2 linked regions of the Spartinivicinus marinus genome follow. The protein of the gene in region 1 interacts with the protein of each later gene in a pairwise test. Links are inferred from orthologs where the notes say so. Each region holds a gene or a part of one and is shown on either strand. Other genes may lie near its edges. The genes, in order: OQE68_RS11305 and ung.

Region 1 (10,915 bases):
CAGGATACAGACGGCAATATCATTGAGAAAGGGGAAGACCCCAAGTCCGTGTTAGCACAATTCCGTAATGACTATCATCCCCGTGTTGCAGTCACCGTGGATATGATTGCAACCGGTACTGATGTGAAAGCACTGGAGTGTCTGCTGTTTCTGCGGGATGTTAAAAGCAAAAATTACTTTGAGCAGATGAAAGGCCGCGGCACCCGTACGCTGGATAAAGACAACCTGCAGAAAGTCACCCCCTCTGCACAAAGCGCCAAAACCCACTATGTGATTGTGGATGCCATTGGCGTCACCAAGTCAGTAAAAACTCCCAGCCGACCATTGATTACCAAACCCAGCGTACCGATAAAAGATCTCGCTATGGGGGTGATGATGGGAGCTAGTGATAGCGACACCGTTTCATCACTTGCTGGGCGCTTAGCCCGTTTGGATAAGCAACTAGACGACAAACAACGTGCACGACTGGCTGAAAAAGCAGGCGGTACGCCATTGTTGACAATTGTTGGTCAGCTCTTTAATGCCATTGACGGTGATCTTGTGGAACAAAAAGCACTAGAGATTGCTGGCCAACCCGTAGGTACTGACCCAGGTAATGCTGCTCGCGAACAAGCCCAAAAAGAGTTGGTGAGCCAAGTGGCAAATATTTTTAATGGTGAATTGATTGAACTGATTGACAGTATTCGCCGAGATGTCGAGCAAACCATTGTTCATGATGATTTAGACACCGTATTAAAAGCCGAATGGGCAGGGGAAACCACTGAAAATGCAAATGCCTTAACTCAAGAGTTTGCTGACTATTTACAGGAGCAAGCTGATGAAATCGATGCGCTAACCATCTACTTCAAAACCCCGGCTCGACGTAGCGAAGTCACATACCCCCAAATTAAAACGCTGCTGGAAAAAATAAAACAAGATCGACCTAAATTGGCACCACTCCGTATCTGGCAAGCCTATGCCCATTTAGATAATTATCAAGGTGAAAACCCTTTAACTGAATTGACTGCACTGGTAGGGTTAGTCCGCCGTGTTTGCGGTATCGACACAGAAATCAACACCTTTAGCGGCACGGTAAGAAAAAACTTTCAGGAATGGGTTATGAAGTATCACGCTGGCGATAGCACCAAATTTAATGAACAGCAAATGGCTTGGTTGCATTTAATTCGCGACCATATTGCCAGCTCTTTTCATTTCGAGCGCGATGACCTGGAAATGGCACCTTTTGATGCTCAAGGCGGCTTGGGTCGTATGGTTCAGTTATTTGGTGATCGGATGGACTGGGTAATTGATGAGTTAAATCGGGAATTGGTGGCGTAATGGCATTAGGTTTAACACCACAAGAAATTGTTGATAAAAAAGAATATCAGCTGCTTACGAAAGCCAGTCACTGGGAACGTGTGTCACTATCAGATGTTGCAAGTGTACAAAATGGATTCGCATTTAAATCAAAGTATTTTGATCGCTACTTAGGGATACCTTTGATAAGGATTAGGGATATTACAAAAGATTGTACTGAACATCGATACACAGGTGAATATGAGGCCAGTTTTGTTGTACAAAAAGGCGATATTTTAATAGGGATGGATGGTGACTTTACAGCTGCTAGATGGCAAGGACCAGATGCATTATTAAATCAACGTGTATGCAGAGTTTCGCTTACAACCTATCATTTTGATGAAAAGTTTTTCTTTATCTGTTTGCAGCCTTACTTGAAGGCAATTAATGCTGAAACTTCATCTGTAACAGTAAAACATTTATCTTCTAAGTCAGTTGGTGACATTCCATTACCACTTCCCTCCCTAAACGAACAAAAACGCATCGTTGCTAAAATCGAAGAACTCTTTTCCGAACTGGATAACGGCATTGCAGCCCTTAAAACGGCCCGTGAACAACTTAAAGTTTACCGGCAGGCGGTGCTTAAACATACCTTTGAAGGCAAGCTTACTGCCAAATGGCGCGAGGAAAATAAAGATAAATTAGAAACACCGGAACAGCTCTTAGCTCGAATCCAACAAGAGCGTGAAGCCCGTTATCAACAGCAGATGGATGATTGGAAACAGGCAGTAAAAGAGTGGGAAGAAAATGGTAAGGAAGGGAAAAAACCGGGGAAGCCAAGGACACTCTCATTTCCTGAGCTACCATGTGTTGATGACTTAGATGTGTCTAACATCCCAAATGAATGGTTTTGGATTCATCCTGGGCACTTAGTTTCCCCCGAGCCTTATTCAATAGGGATTGGCCCCTTTGGGAGTAATCTAAAAGTTGTAGATTATCGAGAGTCTGGCGTGCCTCTAATATTCGTAAGAAATATTACGAGGAAAAACTATGTTGATGATCTTAAATATGTTGATTTTGAAAAAGCTGCTGAGCTTCACGCCCACCAAGTCCACCCATTGGACTTAGTGATAACGAAGATGGGAGATCCTCCTGGAGATTGTGATATTTACCCTGAAACTGAGCCAACAGCCGTGTTAACAGCAGATTGCCTCAAGTTTCGTGTCTTCGAGGACTATGCAGATAGGTATTTTTACAAACACTGTATTAACTCTAATTTCATTAAAAAACAGCTTGGCTTAATTACTAAAGGTGTTGCTCAAAAAAAAATAAGCGTCGATAGATTTAAGACTTTGGTTCTTCCATATCCTCCATTTGAAGAACAAAGGGTTATTGCTGGCTTGATTGAGCGTGCTTTTGAGACAATTGAAAAAACTGAAAAAGATATTGAGTCACAACTATTGAAAGCCGAAACCCTACGCCAATCCATCCTAAAAAAAGCATTCTCCGGTCAACTGGTCCCCCAAGACCCAAACGACGAACCCGCCAGAGAATTACTAGCACGTATCAAAGCGGAAAAAGGAGCGGAACAGGAAAAGGCCAAAAACACCAAGAAAAAGCCCGCAGTAAAGCGCACTAGAAAAGGCAGCAAAAAAGTCGAAGGGGCTGCTGTATGATGCCTAAGCTGCCAATTAATATTGATGACCTGCTTTATCAACGTACCGTTGAAAGCGAGCGTATTGAATATAAAGAAGGCTGGAACCCTGAATCGATTCTCCATACCCTCTGTGCCTTTGCTAATGATTTTCATAACCTCGGTGGTGGTTATGTGCTAATTGGGGTGGCTGAAGAAAATGGTCAGCCCCAAAAAATATCTAAAGAGCGCCCGCCTGCTGGCCTATTACCAGAACAAATTGATGCTATTCAAAAAGAGCTTCTCAATTTAGGGCACTCAGCAATTGCACCTCACTATCACCCTTTAACTGCAACCTATGAAATTCAGGGTAAAACTATTTTGGTGTTGTGGGCGCCGGGCGGTGAGTCACGTCCTTATAAAGCAAAAACGAGTTTAAGTAACAAAAAGTCCGACTGGGCTTATTACCTACGCAAACACACCAGCACAGTAAAAGCGCTTGGTGACGATGAACGGGAACTGATGAGCCTGGCAGCATCCGTACCTTTTGATGACCGTTATCGGCAAACCGCTAACCTGAGTGACTTATCTCCACACTTGGTGCGTGAGTTTCTGGCCGAAGTGGGCAGCGAATTGGCGCGCTCCGCAGTAGATATGCCTATTGAGCAACTGGCGAAACGTATGAACCTGGCTGGTGGTCCACCCGAAGCTTTATTCCCCAAAAATGTAGGTTTATTGTTTTTTAATGAGCAACCTGAGCAATTTTTCCCTGCTACTCAAATAGATGTTGTTTACTTTCCCGAAGGTGCAGGTGGCGACCGCTTTGAAGAAAAAGAGTTTCGAGGCCCACTTGGTCGCATTACCCGCGATGCACTGAGCTTTATTGAGCGCAACTACCTGAAAGAAAGGGTCGTTAAGCATGCCGATAAACCTGAAGCAGAACGTTTTTGGAACTTCCCTTTAGCTGCAGTTGAAGAAGCTGTGGTGAACGCGGTTTATCATCGCTCTTACGAAATTCGTGAACCTATTGAGGTTAGAATTACCTCAGATGAGTTAATGGTGTTGAGCTTTCCAGGACCAGACAGGTCAATACAACTTGATGCGCTTAGAGCAGGAAAAGCGGTAAGTCGTCGCTATCGTAACCGACGAATTGGTGAGTTTTTAAAAGAGCTGGACTTAACCGAAGGTCGCTCCACTGGCATTCCCAAAATTTTGCGGGTTATAACGCAGAATGGCTCTCCAACACCTTCATTTGAAACTGACGAAGACCGTAGTTATTTCCTAATTCGACTGCCTGTACATGCTGGTTTTATTGGGAGCGAACAAGTCATTGAAGTTACCCCGGAAGTTACCCCGGAAGTTACCCCGGAAGTTACCCCGGAAGTTCGTTTATGTCGCGCACTAGCTGGTGAAATGAGCCGTTTTGAGTTGCAGTCTGCAATGAGGCTGAAAGATGCTGAACACTTCCGAAAAGCCTTTCTATTGCCAGCTATTGAGGCAGGGTATATCGCTATGACAGTGCCAGAAAAGCCTCGTAGCAGTAAGCAACGTTATTATCTGACAGCAGAAGGCAAAGCCCTGCTTGAGTCTTTGGAGAATTCATAATGAATACAGCTTCGATTATCTCCCGTGTGTGGAGCTTTTGTACCACACTGCGTGATGACGGCGTAGGCTATGGTGATTACTTGGAGCAGCTTACTTATCTCATCTTCCTCAAAATGGCAGATGAGTATGCTAAGCCCCCATACAATCGTGATGTTGGTATTCCCAAAAAATACCAGTGGCAAACTCTCGCCAGCAAAAAAGGTGCAGAGTTGGAAGTGCATTATGTTGAGCTTCTGCGGGCACTAGGAAAAAAGAAAGGGATGTTGGGGCAGATTTTCACCAAAGCACAAAACAAAATTCAGGACCCAGCCAAGCTTTCTCGATTAATTGACATGATCGATGGTACCCAATGGGTAATGATGGGCGCTGACGTAAAAGGCGACATTTATGAAGGCTTATTGGAAAAGAATGCAGAAGATACTAAATCCGGTGCGGGCCAATACTTTACACCACGGTCATTAATTCGAGCCATCGTAGAATGCGTTCGCCCTGAGCCAGGAAAAACCATTGCTGACCCCTCCTGCGGTACAGGTGGATTTTTTCTAGCAGCGTATGACTTTTTAACAAATACTGAAAACTATCATCTCGACAAAAGCCAGAAGTTATTTCTAAAGCACAATACTTTCCATGGTAATGAAATTGTAGCCAACACTCGTCGTCTATGCCTAATGAATATGTTCCTACATAACATTGGTGAGATTGACGGCGAAAGTTTAATTTCACCTAACGATGCACTAATTGCAGCAAGTTCAACTAATGTGGATTATGTGTTAGCGAATCCCCCCTTTGGTAAGAAAAGCTCGATGAGCTTTACCAATGAAGAAGGTGAACAGGAGTCGGAAGAACTTACCTATAACCGCCAAGATTTTTGGGCTACAACTTCTAATAAACAGCTGAACTTTGTCCAGCATATTCGCAGTATGCTTAAAACCACAGGAAAAGCTGCCATTGTTGTACCAGATAATGTGCTATTTGAAGGGGGAGCAGGAGAAACGATTCGTAAAAAGCTGCTGGAAAATACCACCCTACATACCATTTTGCGTTTACCTACCGGCATTTTCTATGCTAACGGTGTAAAGGCGAACGTACTGTTTTTTGACAACCAACCAGCCAGCCCAAAAGCGTGGACGAAAAATGTTTGGTTTTATGATTACCGCACTAATATTCACCATACTCTCAAAAAGAAACCCATGCGTTTTGAGGACCTTACAGACTTTATTAAATGTTATAACCCTACAAACCCCAGCCGCCGTAGACAAACCTGGCACCCAGAAAAAAATCCTGAGGGGCGTTGGCGCAAATACAGCTACGAAGAGCTGATTGCCCGCGATAAAACCAGCTTAGATATTTTCTGGTTGAAAGACAAAAGCCTAACAGATCTTGATAATCTACCTGAGCCAGATGACTTGGCAGAAGAAATTATCGAAAATCTGGAAGCTGGATTAAACAGTTTTAGGGAAGTGCTAAACGGGTTAAACACTAACTAACTTATTTTCACAATTTTATATTGCTAACCAGCTACCACAGGGTGCAATGATATGACTCGGCTCAATCAATACGAATATTCTGCTTTACCCCTTTTAGATACTCTAAATCTATTAACTGTTGATGATTTAAAAAATCTCTTGAATTTATTACCGGTTAAAAATATACCAACTAGGAAAGGTGATCTGGTAACACTAGTTAAGCAGTACTTACAAGGCGAGCAATTAAAAAAACTTTGGAGCCAGTTAGACCACTTGCAACAGACAGCAGTGAGCGAAACACTTTATACCTATGGTGCCTTCAAGCCTGCTCAGTTTGCAGCCAAATATGGTGGTTTGCCAACATTTGATACTGAAGGCAAAAATAAATGGGGCTACAGTAGTAGTATACCTACGTTACTTCGGTTGTTTATTTATAGTGATGCCCGTTATAGTAACTATGCAACCATAATACCCGCAGAGTTAGAGCAAGAGTTACGTCAATTTGTACCTAAACCTGAGGCAACAACGCTTAAAAGCCAAAATGAATTACCAGAGTCATATAGCTACGAACAAAAAGACTACGAACTTGCTGATGATGACGAAGGTATTACCATTGTTACTAGAAAATCTGTTTATCAAATGCCTACCAAACAGCCAAAGGTGCATACCTCGGTTGTTGAGATTCCACTTATCCAGTGTCACACGGAAAAAGCAGCGACCCAAGATATTCAAACTTTATTACGTTTGACTAGCCAGGGTAAACTGAGTGTGAGTAATAAAACCTTTTTGCCTTCTAAAGCAACAACAAAAGCCATTACTAATGTACTTCGAGAAGGTGATTTTTTTAACTGGCAAGATCCAGAAGAAGCATTTGCAAATGATATAGGCCCTATTAAATCATTAGCTTGGCCTTTAATGTTACAAGCATCTAAATTGACTGAATTACAAGGTGGCAAATTAGCATTAACAAAGTCAGGACAAAAAGCCTTAACTTCATCTCCTGCTGACACGCTAAAACTGATTTGGAGCCGTTGGCTTAAATCTAAGCTGACAGATGAATTTAATCGAATTAATGCAATTAAAGGTCAAAAAGGGAAAGGTAAGCGCTCAATGACAGCAGTCAGTGAGCGTCGTTCTGTTATCGTAGAAGTTCTGCGACAGTGCCCAGTAAATGAATGGGTTGCATTTGACGATTTTTCTCGTTTTATGCAAGCATTAAATTATAACTTTGAAGTGATTCGTGATCCCTGGCATTTATATATAGAAGACCCTAATTACGGTAACCTAGCACACGGTGGTTATCATGATTGGCACATCCTTCAAGGGCGTTATATTTTATGCTTTTTATTTGAATACGCTGCAACACTGGGCTTAATAGATGTTGCCTATATCAGTCCCCAGGATGTCCAAAGCGATTATAGTAAGCTTTGGGGAGCCGATGACCTAGATTATTTAAGCCGCTATGATGGATTGATATATTTTCGACTTAATCCATTAGGCGCCTACTGCCTTGGACTGACTGCCACCTATGAGCAAAGTCAGGCTGAAGGAGGAGTAAAACTGACCGTTTTACCTAATTTGCAGGTAACAACAGCCGAAAAACTGTCAACTGATCAAGCATTATTGCTAGAAACCTATGCAGAAAAATTATCAGACCAACAATGGCGACTTAGCCAAGAAAAAATGCTTGCAGCAGTTGAAAGTGGTCATAAGCTTGCTGAATTAAAAACATTTCTAACAAAAGGTGATGATCAACCGCTGCCAGAAACCGTTGAAGGGCTTATTGCTAAAGTTGAACGTCAGGCACAATCCCTCACTTTAAAAGGACCAGCCATACTAATTGAGTGTGCCGATGCCAAAATAGCCAATGCTGTTGCTCAACATAAGCACACCCAAAAACTTTGTATGCTTGCTGGTGAACATCACCTGGTAGTTAAATCAGGCGCAGAAGAGGCTTTTAAAAAAGCGCTTCGTAAATTGGGTTATGGAATGACTTGTGATTAAAAAAATAATATTAGATAACCGTCTTAGCATTTCTTTATAAAGCATTAGCCATCAATATTTATTTAGCAACATAACCATAATATTTTTAATAATAAATTTGTAAGATAAGTGGTTGCACGCTCGGGAAAAGGCATATATACCCAATGCGAAGGGTTTTTAGGTGAGGCCAGTGACGAAGCCCCATGAGCCTATATTAATAGGTGATTGGGGTGAGGAACGACTGATAACAAAACCTAAAAATGATTCGCGACGGGTATACCACACTCACTATACTGCTACTCAACATAAAAGGTGAACTTAAAAGCGACTTTTAACTTATTGTCAATAAGCTTTCCGGATAGCTTATTTTAATCAATTTTTATAAAACTCATCCTGTACTCGTTTACAATATCCCACCAGGTTATCAAAACGACGTGCGATTTTATTAAAGTCATTATCGATTTCAACTAAAATACACTCAGCTAAAAATGCATAGGCACTAGCATCCAGCGAACAAGGTTTATCACCTAGAAAATAGGATTTTTCACCTAGCATGGCTGATAAGCTTGCTAACGAGTGTGAGTATATTTGCTGAATTTCATCGTTTGAGTGTCTTCCTAACCCCTGTTTGTTTAACGATTTTTTAACACCACTACGAAGAATTGATGGCAATATTTGTTTAAGAGGAAATGGCATTGAACTAAAAAAAGCTTTCTTAAGAATTGGCCATGTGTCCTCACACATCCAGCGAGAATAGACGATACACCAGTAAAAATTTTCATCTAATGATTTTGACACCAAATGCGCTATTGCTTTTTGTTCATCGGATAACCATTGATCTAGTGTTGACTGATATTTTTTCCCTAAATACTCAATAATAAAGTAAGAGTCGCCAACCACCTTTCCATCATCTTCGATAAAGGGAAGTTTGCCTTTGGGTGCTTTTTTCAAGTTTTCTATGCTTGATACTGTCTCAAATTTAATACCAGACATTCTTAAGTAAGCATCCACTTTTAATACAAACGGGCTTGGATCTACTACCCCAAACCCACTTCCAAAACCATATAACTTCACCATTTGCCAAGTCCCCCTACATTTTCCATAGAACATTCATTAATGATAAAACTATAGGTCACTACTACTGACAGCAATGTGTCAGCAGCTTTTTATTTTAGTCAGTAAGCTGTCACAACCAGAAACATTGATCAGCACTAAGGCTTCTAGTCACACACCTCCAGATTGAACCACTCTGTTTAGCCAAGTAGATGTATTACAATGCACAGCCAAATGATTAATTTTTATCCAAAAAGAATGAGGGGTAGCTTGCTGACAATACTCTACTAAGCAGAAAGCTACTTGCTGAAGGACATAAATACAGTCTTGTAGATTTGCAAAATCAAAACCTCTAGAATGCGTTTGCCAGAAAATACTAATGGTATAGATGCTTCATTTGCCCTAGGTAAGTCAGTGTCTAAAAAGGAGGTCGCTTTTCAGAAAGTATGGGTTAAGTGAGTTATCTGGAAAGCTTTACAATCTGTGTGAAAGGTAAGTACCAATTACTATCAGTATAGCTGAGAAAATATATAAGAGAATTCTGCATGCAAGAGCAAGTGTTATCAAGAAATGAGTTATTTAACTTAAGAAATATATTAGTTTTTGTGATCCCTTCTTTATTAGGGATTTTGTTGTTTATGACACCTGTGGCTTACCAGGATGGCCTTACCATCCCTGTTGCGATTCTAGCAAAAAGTATAAAAGCTGCGCTTGGTGATAATGCTACTTTATTGATTACTTGCTTGGTGGCTTTATCTGCCATTATCAGTCTTATCACTAAAACATTAAAACCTGCTCTAATTACCCGTAACCCTTTTTTAAATGCATTATTTAATGAATCTTGGTTTTGGCTCGCCATGCGTTTCTTGGGGGCTGTTTTTATTATTCTTGTTTTCTTAAAAACAGGCTCCGACATATTGTATAGTGATGCTACGGGAGGGTTGGTATTAAATGATTTACTGCCAACACTGTTATCCGTCTTTATATTTGCAGGGTTATTGCTACCATTATTAGTCAACTTTGGGCTGCTTGAATTATTAGGCACCTTGTTGACTGTAATAATGAAGCCTCTTTTCAAGTTACCTGGTCGCTCAGCAATCGACTGTATGACTTCATGGTTGGGCGATGGCACCGTTGGTATTTTATTAACCAACCAACAGTATGAAAACCGTCATTATACCCAGCGTGAAGCGACGGTTATTGCCACAACGTTTTCTGCTGTTTCGATTTCTTTTAGTTTAATTGTGATTGCTCAAGTTAAGCTAGAGCACCTGTTTTTGCATTTTTATTTAACTGTATGTTTAGCAGGCTTCGTTGCAGCAGTGATTGTTCCTCGCTTACCGCCATTATGCTGGAAAAAAGACCACTATATTGATGGTAGTGAAAAGGACAAAAATGAAGCCATAGTACCAGAAGGCTATACCCTGATCTCTTGGGGCTTTGAACAAGCTTTACAAAAAGCTAATTCCATTACCAGCTTCAAAAAAGTATTCATAGATGGCTTCAATAATGTTATTAGCTTAGTGTTTGGCTTATTACCCGTAATAATGGCTGTAGGCACATTAGCGTTAGTTGTTGCTGAACATACGCCAGTATTCGAATGGTTAGGAAAACCGTTTCTGCCTTATTTAGAGCTACTACAAATACCTGAAGCAGTGGCAGCTTCTAAAACAATAGTGGTTGGTTTTGCCGATATGTTTATTCCATCAATACTTGCCGCTTCCATTGAAAGCGAAATGACTCGGTTTGTTATTGCAGCAATGTCTGTCACTCAATTGATATATCTGTCTGAAGTGGGTGCATTGTTATTGGCTAGCCGTATTCCTGTTTCTTTATGGGAATTATTTATCGTGTTCTTGTTAAGAACCCTGGTAACACTGCCTGTCATTGCAGGGGTGGC
Region 2 (10,661 bases), 1.5 Mb from region 1 along the record:
TAAAAATATTCCAGGACAAGAACAGTTTCTTTCTCATAAAACAGCACCTTTTTTAGCCTATTGTGCTGGTGGTTATTTAGTCATGAGTCACCAGAAAAAGCCGGGGGTTGCAGGTGTTTTGACCTATAGAAATAAACAACCTATCCCTTGCAAGGCCAGCCAGTAACTGAGTGCATCTATAAGGAAACTATTTTTCTTTACTCTGAAAGTGTTTCTTAAGCGTTTGGAAAAAAGAAGGACGAGAGTGCTGCTTGGTTTTTTTAGTTGAATCTTTTTGTGGATAAAAATTAACTTGCCCGCCCAGCATTTCTGTCATTTCACACGCATCCTGATAAATAAAGTTCATAAGATGGGTGTGGTCTGGTAGCTGATGTTGTACTAGTGGGGACAGCTGATAAGCAGGTAGCTCATCAATGGCAATCAGTTTGATTGACTTGGTTTGATGAGTCAGCCAAAGATATCTGGCCAGTATGCAATGACAGGTTAAATCATACTGTTGAGGAGCATACTGCCAATAAGTTCGATGTTTGACTGCTTCTATAAAGGTAATGGGCATATGCCAGTGATTTAAAAGTAAACTGGTTAAGCGGTTGTTTAAGCCGCGGCACATTTGTTTTACTTTTTTTTCGCTCGCAAGCAGGTTGGGCTCTTTTGCCAAGTTGATAATCAGTAACATGCTGCCAGCGTCTTGTAATAATGATGCAAGCATTGCTTCATCAGTACTTAACTGTGGAATGTGCTTGGCCATTATGGTGCTGATAGCTGACAAGGCGATACTGCGCTGCCAGTAGTGGGCTAAGAAACGTTTGGCTAGCTTTGAGTCAGAAGGAAACAGCTTTTTTATCGTGTATGTTAAAACAAAATTACTAACAGTATATTCTCCTAGCCGTTGGATTGCTCCTCGTAAATCTGCAGGGGATGTGGCTTGATGGAAAAGAGGAGAGTCAGCCAACTTCATTAGCTGGTCAACGAGCACAGGGTCTTGCTCTAACAGCTGAATAATGTCGTTTTGATGATGGCTGGGGTTGGCAATAATTTGGCGAATGGTAACAACTGTTTCAGGCAGACGAGGAAGCGGCCTTTTACCTTGCTCTAACTGTTGTGCTATTTGAATATGAGGAGCCGTTGCCATTGTTATCTATAGAATGCACCACTAGTTAATTGCAGTTGCTTTATAGCCACTTCTTATGATGGTTATAATAGCACTTTGAATGATAGTGAGTGAGGGTGAAGCAGCAGATGGCTGAAGTAAAATTAGAGGTGAGTTGGAAGAAGCGCCTGGTTGAAGAGTTTGAAAAGGACTATATGAAAAGCCTGCGTGCTTTTTTACAAGCAGAAAAACAGGCGGGCAAGGTGATTTATCCGCAAGGCTCTGAGTACTTTAAAGCCTTTGAGTTGACCCCTTTTGATCAGGTAAAAGTCGTGATTTTAGGGCAAGACCCTTACCATGGACCAGATCAAGCCCATGGACTTTGCTTTTCTGTTAGACAGGCTATTAAAACACCGCCCTCTTTAGTCAATATGTATAAAGAGCTGGAACAGGATCTTGGTATTTCTCCTGCTAATCATGGCAACCTGGAGCATTGGGGAAAACAAGGCGTATTATTGTTAAACAGTGTGCTCACCGTTGAGCAAGGGAAGGCTGCGTCCCATCAAGGCAGAGGCTGGGAACAGTTTACTGATGAAGTGATTGCGCGACTAAATGCAGAACGGCAGGGTATTGTGTTTATTTTATGGGGCAGTTATGCACAGCGTAAAGGTAGTTTTATTGATACCCAAAAGCATATGGTAATTAAGTCTGTGCACCCATCACCTTTATCTGCTCACCGAGGCTTTTTTGGTAGTCGTCCCTTTTCAAAAACCAATGCCTATTTGCAGCAGCAAGGATTGCCTCCCATCGACTGGCAATTACCCACGCTTTAATTTTCGGTATTCCCTTGGAGGAATACCAATCACTCGTTTAAAGAGACGTGAAAAATAATAAGCATCTTCATAGCCTAAACTATGGCTGACTGCCGATATGGGTTGGTCAGTTAAATCTAACAAATAACAAGCGCGTTGCATTTTTAAATGGATAAAATGCTGAATGGGGCTGTGTCCTGTTAGTGCTTTAAAACGCTTACAAAAGTGGTATTTTGATAAGTTAACACTGGCGGCCAGCTGTTCTAATTTAAGCTGGCCATGGATATTCTTTTGCATATTACTCAACACTTTTTGTAAGTCAAAGTGCTCAGTCTGTAGTTGAGGCTTAATCACTGCTACCAGGCTGAGCAGCTGAGTTAGATGATTAGCAGCATAAATCAGTGGATTAAGCTGATAGGCAGCCTGGTGTAATGACACTAGTGTATCAAACCCTGCCACGAGTTCTGGGTGCAAGCCAAGAGATAGTTTTACGGTGGTTGGCCCTGGCAACAAGTGTTGTACATAAGTATCACTTAATACGCCATCAAAGTGTACCCAATAAATTGACCAGGGATTTGTATTGCTTGCTTGGTATTGGTGAGATAAGCCTCGGGGTAATACAACAAAATCACCCGCTATGATTGTGGTTTTGTGTTGCTGAGCTTGTAATTGTCCTTCACCTGCAATGCAATAAATTAATAAGTGGTCTACATGCTGATGGCGTTCCATTTGATGGGATGTTGCTTGAGGGTAATAGCCAAACCCTAGTGGATAGCAGTGCTGACTAAGAGGGTGCAAACTTAATTGCCTGGTGAGTGAGTCTGGCGTTATATATCGAATAGCTGTATGAGATAAGGGCCAGTCTGAGGTAAGCTCAGGCTCGGTAGTTGATGTTGATAAAACCACAATAAAGTCCAGTTTTCTGCCAAGATAGTTAATCCTGGATTAGCGGCAAGCATGTTACAAGGGAATTATGAAACTCTAAAGCAAGAGCCGTAGCAATAATAATAACAACAATACAATTCTTACCCATCAAGTAGGTAACTTTATAATGACTACTCAACCTAACTGCTTAAACCAATTTATTGATGGTGAGTTTACTGTCAGTGAAGCCAAGCGGTGTATCCCCGTTACTAATCCTGCTACCCAAGAGGTGTTGTGTGAAGCACCTTGTGCTACGGATCAGGAAATTGAAACTGCAATTGTCAGTGCTCAAGAGGCTTATTATCAGTGGCGGGAAGTGCCTACTCCAGAGCGAGCGAGGTTAATGCTCAACTACCAGGGGGTGCTGAAGCAACACCAGGAGGATATTGCCGTCACCCTCAGTAAAGAAACCGGAAAAACCCTGGCAGATGCAAAAGGAGATGTTTGGCGGGGAATAGAAGTGGTTGAGCAGGCAGCAAACGTTAGTAGTTTAATGATGGGGGAAACAGTCGAGAACGTTGCTCGTGCTATTGACTGTTATAGTTATCTACAGCCGCTAGGTGTATGTGTAGGGATTACCCCCTTTAATTTCCCTGCAATGGTACCTTTGTGGATGTACCCAATGGCCATTGCCTGTGGTAACAGCTTTATCTTAAAACCATCAGAACAAGACCCGATGACACCCACTCAGTTGGCGGAGTTGGCGGTGGAGGCGGGCTTTCCTAAAGGAATTCTACAAGTGTTGCATGGTGATAAGGAGCAGGTGGATCGATTAATTACTCATCCACTGGTGAAAGCCATCTCTTTTGTTGGATCAGTAGCAGCCGGGCAACATATTTACCGTACTGGTACTGATAATCTAAAACGGGTACAGGCATTTGCTGGGGCAAAAAATCATATGGTGGTAATGCCGGATGCTGATAAAGACCAGGTGATTAGTAATCTGATTGGCTCTAGCGTAGGAGCAGCTGGGCAGCGCTGTATGGCAATTAGTGTAGCTGTGATGGTGGGTGATGCTAAAAACTGGGTAGAAGATTTACGTGATGCAATGGCCAATGTTAGACCAGGGCTTTGGGATGATCCGCAGGCCAGTTATGGGCCACAAATTTCACCCCAGGCTAAACAACGGGTGTTGAGTTTTATTGCTAAAGGTAAAGAAGAAGGCGCAACCTGTTTACTCGATGGCTCTGACTGTAAAGTCCCTGAAGCACCAGATGGTAACTGGGTAGGCCCCACTTTATTTACTGATGTAACACCTGAGATGAGTATTTATAAGGAAGAAATATTTGGTCCGGTACTTGTCGTATTGTGTGCAGATACTCTTGATCAGGCAATTGAACTAATTAATCAAAACCCTTATGGAAATGGAACTTCTATTTTTACTGCTTCTGGTCAGGCTGCACGACACTTTCAACATTATATTGAAGTAGGACAAGTGGGTATTAATGTACCCATTCCAGTGCCATTACCCTTTTTCTCTTTTACTGGCTGGAAAAATTCCTTTTACGGCGACCAACATGCTTATGGTAAGCAGGCTGTGCGATTTTATACTGAAACTAAGACAGTTACCGCTCGCTGGTTTGATCCGGGTATGAGTGCATCACCTAATATGACTATTCACTTACGGTAGAAGTATCTGTTAGAGAACTTTGCAAAAGGGTGTTGAAAATAAGTCTAGTGTCCGATAGGGGGGAGTAGATTTTTCGATAGCCTCTAGAGAGAGGGAGCTAAAAACACCCTTTCGCAGTAGTCTCGTTAGGAGAAAATATGGATTTTAATTTATCAGAAGAGCAGTTAGCGTTTCAGGGAACAGCAAAACAGTTTGCAGAAAAAGAGTTAGCTGAAAATGCAGCTGAGTGGGATCAGCAAGCGCACTTTCCTATTGATGTGATTAAAAAAGCCGGCAATTTGGGTTTTTGTGCGATTTATGCTCCTGTTGAGCAGGGGGGGATGGGATTAAGCCGACTGGATGCTAGTTTAATTTTTGAGGCTTTATCACAAGGATGTACATCTACCACAGCCTATCTAACCATCCATAATATGGTGACCTGGATGGCCTGCAAGTTTGGTCAAGCAACTGTGCTGGAAGAATGGTGCCCTCGTTTATCGACAGGTGAATTATTAGGTTCTTATTGCCTAACTGAACCTAATGCAGGCTCTGATGCAGGGTCGTTAAAAACCAGTGCCACAAAAAAGGGGGATTATTATCTACTAAGTGGCAGTAAAATGTTTATTTCTGGGGCGGGTTCAACTGATGTACTGTTAGTGATGGCTCGTACGGGGGAAGCAGGGCCAAAAGGAATTTCCAGCTTTTTAGTGCCTGCTGACTCGGCAGGAATCAACTATGGGCGTAAAGAAGAGAAGATGGGCTGGAATAGTCAGCCTACCCGCACTATTAGTTTTGATCAGGTAAAGGTACCCGCCAACTTGCGTTTGGGCGATGAAGGGCAAGGCTTTAAAATAGCTATGCAGGGACTGGATGGTGGCCGAATTAATATTGCGTCTTGCTCATTAGGTACTGCACAAGCCGCATTAAAGCAGTCTCATGATTATCTGCATCAACGCCAGCAATTTGGTAAACCCTTAGCTGATTTTCAGGCGCTGCAATTTAAATTTTCCGATATGGCAACGCATTTAGTGGCTGCTCAACAAATGGTGCGCCTGGCTGCTTTTCATTTAGATCAACAGTCTAGTCAAGCTACCACTTATTGTGCGATGGCAAAAAGGCTAGCAACTGACTTATGTTTTGATATTTGTAACCAAGCCCTGCAATTACATGGCGGATATGGCTATATCAAAGAATACCCTTTAGAACGCTATGTAAGAGATGCGCGGGTCCATCAAATACTGGAAGGCACCAATGAAATTATGCGGGTGATTATTGCTAGACGCCTATTAATAGAAAATGGCTTGGAGATGATTTTTTAAGGAAATTCCATGACAAAACAATTAGAGCCTATCACAGCAGGACAACTAACCGCTATTACCAATAAATTATTAGTTGAAAAAATTGGTCATACTGCATTAATTACGATTAATAACCCATCAGCCAATACCTGGGATAGTGAAAGTTTATTGGGGTTAAAAACGATTGTTGAGTTATTAAATCAAGAACGCTCTATTTATAGTTTGGTGATTACTGGCCAGGGAGAAAAGTTTTTTTCCGCAGGAGCAGATTTAAAACTGTTTGCGGAAAGGGATAAAGCTAAAGCACGTGATATTGCTAAACATTTTGCAGATGCATTTGAAACGCTTAGCCAATACCAAGGAGTGTCTATTGCGGCCATTAATGGTTATGCAATGGGAGGAGGGTTGGAGTGTGCCTTGGCTTGTGATTTGCGGATTGTAGAGTCTCATGCGGTATTAGCCCTACCTGAAGCGTCGGTGGGGTTATTGCCTTGTGCCGGTGGTACTCAACAGTTGCCGTGGTTAGTCGGTGAGGGTTGGGCAAAACGAATGATTCTTTGTGGTGAACGAGTCACTGCAGCAAAAGCGGTTGAAATTGGTTTGGCTGAGCAGCAGGTAGAGTCTGGCAAAGCCAGAGCAACAGCGCTGTTGTTGGCCGAAAATGTCGCTAAACAAAGCCCTTCAAGTGTGCGCGCTTGTAAAAGATTAATTCAAAAAGCTCGCTTTCATCCCATGTGGCAGGCATTGCCAGTTGAACGAGAATTGTTTATTGATTTATTTGATACAGAAGACCAACAGGAAGGGGTTGGGGCTTTTTTAGAAAAAAGGCCTCCCGTTTGGAAAAACCGTTAGCAAGTTATGCAAAAACATAAAAAAGAAAAAGTGGCTAGGAGATTATAAATGTCACAGTCTGCAGTGTTATTTGAAGAATTACCTGTCAGTAAAGGAAAGCGGCTGGCTAAAATAACTTTAAATCGTGCCAAAGCACTGAATGCGATCGATTTAGAAATGATCATGGCCATTTTTCAGCAGCTACAACAATGGCGTAGTCAGCCGGATGTGGTAGCTGTTTGGCTGGAGGGCGAGGGTGATCGGGCCTTTTGTGCCGGTGGTGATATTCGTAAATTATACCAAATGCTGATAGAGCAATCAGACCATCGATTAGAGCATGCAACCGTATTTTTCCAGCATGAATATCAATTAGACTATTTAATTCATACCTACCCAAAGCCCATTATTTGTTGGGGGGCTGGCATTGTGATGGGAGGGGGGCTTGGTTTAATGGTGGGAGCAAGCCACCGAGTGGTTACCGAAACCAGTCAAGTTGCTATGCCAGAAATTAATATTGGACTATATCCGGATGTATCTGGTACCTGGTTTTTGTCCCGTTTGCCTACCGATTTGGGCTGTTTTGTTGGACTAACAGGTGCTGTATTAAATGCAACTGATAGTATTCGGTTAGGTCTTGCAGATTACTTTATTGCTGCTGAATTAAAGGCTGAGTTGTTAGATAGCTTAATTCAGGTCGATTGGGAGCAAACGGATGCAGCGAATAAAATATTAGTGGGGCAGCTCTTAAAGCCATTGGAAAGTCAGGCCTGGTGCCATCTTCCAGTATCTAAAATTGTTGAACATTGGCAAGATATACGTCATCTGTTTGGTTTGCCTTCGTTGCAAGAAATCGATGTGGCTGTGAAATACCATGCGGCAAAAACAGGAGATGATTGGTTAACGGGTACATTACAAAGCTATATTAATGGCTGTCCAACAACGGCTTGGATTGTATGGGAGCAGATGCAGCGTGGTCGTCATTTAGCGTTGGCTGAAGCTTTTCAATTAGAACTAATTTTATCAGTGCAATGCTGTCTACATCCTGACCTGGCGGAAGGCGTAAGAGCCAGGTTGATTGATCGAGATAATCAACCGGATTGGAAATTTAAATCAGTAGCTGAAGTACCTACAGAATGGGTAGAAGCTCATTTTCAAGCTCCATGGATTGATAAAATTAATCCACTAAAAAGTTTATTGAAATAAGCAAGAGGGATTTATGAAAATCGGATTTATTGGCGTAGGGCTAATGGGCGGACCTATGGCTCATAATTTGTTAAAAGCCGGTTATGAGCTGAAAGTATTTGACTTGGTACCTGCACTGTTAAAGCCATTAATTCAAGACGGGGCAATAGCTGTTGATAATGCGCGCTTAGCAATAGAAGGTGTTGACTGTTTGATTACTATGCTACCAGCCAGCGAGCATGTGTTGAGCTTGTATTTAGACGAAGAGGCGCTGCTGGAGCATATTGATCCAAAAACACTAGTGATAGACTGTAGCACTATAGCGCCTGATGTTACGAAAATCGTAGCAGGTGCGGCAGCTAAGCAAGGCATTACTATGCTGGATGCCCCTGTTTCTGGAGGCACTAAAGGTGCTAAAGATGGCACGCTAACATTTATTGTCGGTGGTTCTGCAGCCGGTTTTGAAGCAGCTCAACCGGTATTGTCAGCAATGGGAAAAAATATTTTGCATGCCGGTGATCATGGGGCCGGGCAGATGGCAAAAATATGCAATAACATGTTGCTAGCCATTCATATGGCAGGTACAGCAGAAGCGATTCAGTTAGGGGTTAATAATGGTTTAGATCCAAAAGTATTGTCGGATATTATGGTGCAAAGCTCGGGTAGAAACTGGTCACTTGAGCTGTATAACCCCTATCCAGGTGTAATGGAAGCTGTTCCTGCATCAAAAGCGTACCAAGGTGGTTTTAAAGTCAATTTAATGGTGAAGGATTTAGGCCTGTCTCAACAAGCTGCATTGTTAAGTTGTTCTAGTACACCATTAGGAGCACTTGCTCGTAATCTATTTAATCTTCATGCAGCTCAAGGAAGTGAGAAGTTAGACTTTTCAAGTATTCAACAGTTTTATAAGCCAAAATAAGACTCAGTCTTCTAGCAGTCCTTAAATTTAGCCAAACAAACGGCTCTTATATGAGCCATTTGGTTTTTGGAGTTTAATGTTTCACTGTACCCATCCGTGGACGGTCATGTTCGTAATGACTGCTTTGGGTATAAAAGCCTCCTCGCACGATTTTAGGTTTTACCAGTCGCTCAAAGTCTCGATAATCCATGCGGATTATTTCATTATGATTGCCTGCATTGAATGCAATCTTATGGTCGTCAACCAATGCTTCTGCTACATAAACAGGGATATTAAATAAATTACCAAAGGGGGGCATAGCGCCAGTTTTGCAGTGAGGAAATAAGTCGCTGAATTCACTTTCATGGGCTAATTCAATATCAACTGCACCTAAGTATTTGCCAATAGTATTTAAGTCGATAGCATAATTGGATGGCATCACTAACATTGACATGACATCATCTACTTTCACCATGACTGTTTTGGCAAAGTCTTTGCCACTAACATGTGCCGATTGTGCTACTTCTTGTGCTGTAAAGCCTACAGAATGCTCATGAATACTGTAAGGAACGTTTTTATCCTGTAAGTATTCGGTTAGTTGGGGAATGGCCATAGCAGCCTCCGTTATTTCAGAAGCCTGAAAACAAGGATATGTTTAAATTATAGATCAATAGCATCGGATTTATTTCCCCGTTTCTTTCATTACCCTGCCATGGTTATAATTCATTACATAGGGTTCTAAGAGTGCCCTAATAATAAAAATGGGTTTATCTCAGTCAGCATTGCCATGGTCTATTGATGAAGCAATTTACTTTTTTTCTGTTGTTCCCGTTATGGTTCGTTATCACCACTTTTTGCAGTATTCTCCAAGCCGAACAGGGAGAGCAGGCTGGTAATAACCAGCCTCAAGAGACGATAACGGTAGCCTACTCACTAGGCCAAGAACCTTATCAGTTCACAAATGAGCAAGGTCAGGCTGATGGTTTTGTGATTGATTTGTGGCGGCGCTGGGCTGGTCAAGCCAATGTGCAGGTGCGTTTTTTGGGTGCGCCAGCGATAGTGGCTGCGGAAATGGTGGCAAGAGGACATGCAGATATTCATGCTGGTTTACTTACCAAAGATCTAAAGGCAATTAACCTAAAAGGTGTTACGCCAGTAGGAAAAAGTAGTATTTACTTTTTTTATCATCGGAATGTTTTGGGTGTTAAAAGCTTGCAAGACTTGGCAGGCTTTAAAATAGGCATAGTTAGTGGCTCCGACACTGAAGAGGAAATAACAAGTCGATTAAAAGATGCCTCATTAGTTAAGTATCAAAACAATATGGCAATGTTGAAAGCTGCCCAGGCTGGAGAAATTCGAGTCTTTGTAGGCAGTGGACCTACTTTGCGGTTTTTAATGGCCAAGCAGGGGATCTCTCGGGAATATAATTATCAAGCAGAACAGCCTCTGTATCAGCGAACCCTTTATGCTGCTGTAAACCCTGAAAATGAATCAATAGACGCTTTAATTCGAGAAGGCATGCAAGAAATTTCGGCAGCTGATCGTAAAGCAATAGAAAACAAATGGTTGGAACAAACCCAAAGCTACACCAGTGGAGCTTTAATTATTGCTATTGATACTGACTTCCCTCCTTTATCATTTTTAAACTCCAAAGGTCGTCCTGCTGGGCTCTTTGTCGATTTATGGCGGTTGTGGGCTAAAAAAAATGGCAAACAAGTGCGCTTTAAGGCAACCGAGTGGCAGGAAACATTGGAATCAGTACAGGATGGGGAAGTTGATATTCACTCCGGGCTTTCGGAGACTACTGCTCGTAAAGAATGGCTGGAATTTTCGCAACCTTTTTATGAAATGAGCTCGGTGTTGTTTTATGACGCGTCGAGTGAGCCTGTTCGTAATAAAGAGCAACTAGCCGGTAAACGGCTAGGGGTAGTAAGAGGAACATCCCATCAGGTGCATATAGATAAACATTGGTCTGATGCACGAGTGATAACCTTTGAAAACAATGAAAGCCTGATTC

What was found.
Region 2: the proteins of OQE68_RS11305 (region 1) and ung interact in binary tests that used the Escherichia coli proteins (3 or more experiments, as listed by UniProt). The link is inferred for Spartinivicinus marinus from one-to-one orthologs.

What each region holds. Positions count from the first base shown.
Region 1 is NZ_JAPJZK010000001.1:2,528,071-2,538,985, forward strand. What follows is about bases 3,757-6,756. They hold OQE68_RS11305 (class I SAM-dependent DNA methyltransferase), read left to right. Parts: upstream 3,757-4,512; coding sequence 4,513-6,000; downstream 6,001-6,756. Other genes in these bases: OQE68_RS11300 (RNA/DNA-binding domain-containing protein), read left to right, coding at 3,757-4,513; OQE68_RS11310 (helicase-associated domain-containing protein), read left to right, coding at 6,052-6,756. Also shown: OQE68_RS11290 (type I restriction endonuclease subunit R), read left to right, coding at 1-1,317; OQE68_RS11295 (restriction endonuclease subunit S), read left to right, coding at 1,317-2,951; more of OQE68_RS11300, read left to right, coding at 2,948-3,756; more of OQE68_RS11310, read left to right, coding at 6,757-7,983; OQE68_RS11315 (glutathione S-transferase family protein), read right to left, coding at 8,335-9,039; OQE68_RS11320 (YjiH family protein), read left to right, coding at 9,561-10,915. UniProt on the Escherichia coli protein: The subtype gamma methyltransferase (M) subunit of a type I restriction enzyme. The M and S subunits together form a methyltransferase (MTase) that methylates A-2 on the top and A-3 on the bottom strand of the sequence 5'-AACN(6)GTGC-3'.
Region 2 is NZ_JAPJZK010000001.1:988,555-999,215, reverse strand. What follows is about bases 336-3,081. They hold ung (uracil-DNA glycosylase), read left to right. Parts: upstream 336-1,239; coding sequence 1,240-1,923; downstream 1,924-3,081. Other genes in these bases: OQE68_RS04720 (CoA-acylating methylmalonate-semialdehyde dehydrogenase), read left to right, coding at 2,954-3,081; OQE68_RS04725 (helix-turn-helix transcriptional regulator), read right to left, coding at 1,909-2,808; OQE68_RS04735 (HDOD domain-containing protein), read right to left, coding at 336-1,132. Outside these bases: OQE68_RS04740 (PA3694 family proteiin), read left to right, coding at 1-166; more of OQE68_RS04735, read right to left, coding at 188-335; more of OQE68_RS04720, read left to right, coding at 3,082-4,456; OQE68_RS04715 (acyl-CoA dehydrogenase family protein), read left to right, coding at 4,594-5,754; OQE68_RS04710 (enoyl-CoA hydratase), read left to right, coding at 5,764-6,585; OQE68_RS04705 (enoyl-CoA hydratase/isomerase family protein), read left to right, coding at 6,634-7,767; mmsB (3-hydroxyisobutyrate dehydrogenase), read left to right, coding at 7,781-8,665; OQE68_RS04695 (aminoacyl-tRNA deacylase), read right to left, coding at 8,739-9,257; OQE68_RS04690 (transporter substrate-binding domain-containing protein), read left to right, coding at 9,443-10,661. UniProt on the Escherichia coli protein: Excises uracil residues from the DNA which can arise as a result of misincorporation of dUMP residues by DNA polymerase or due to deamination of cytosine.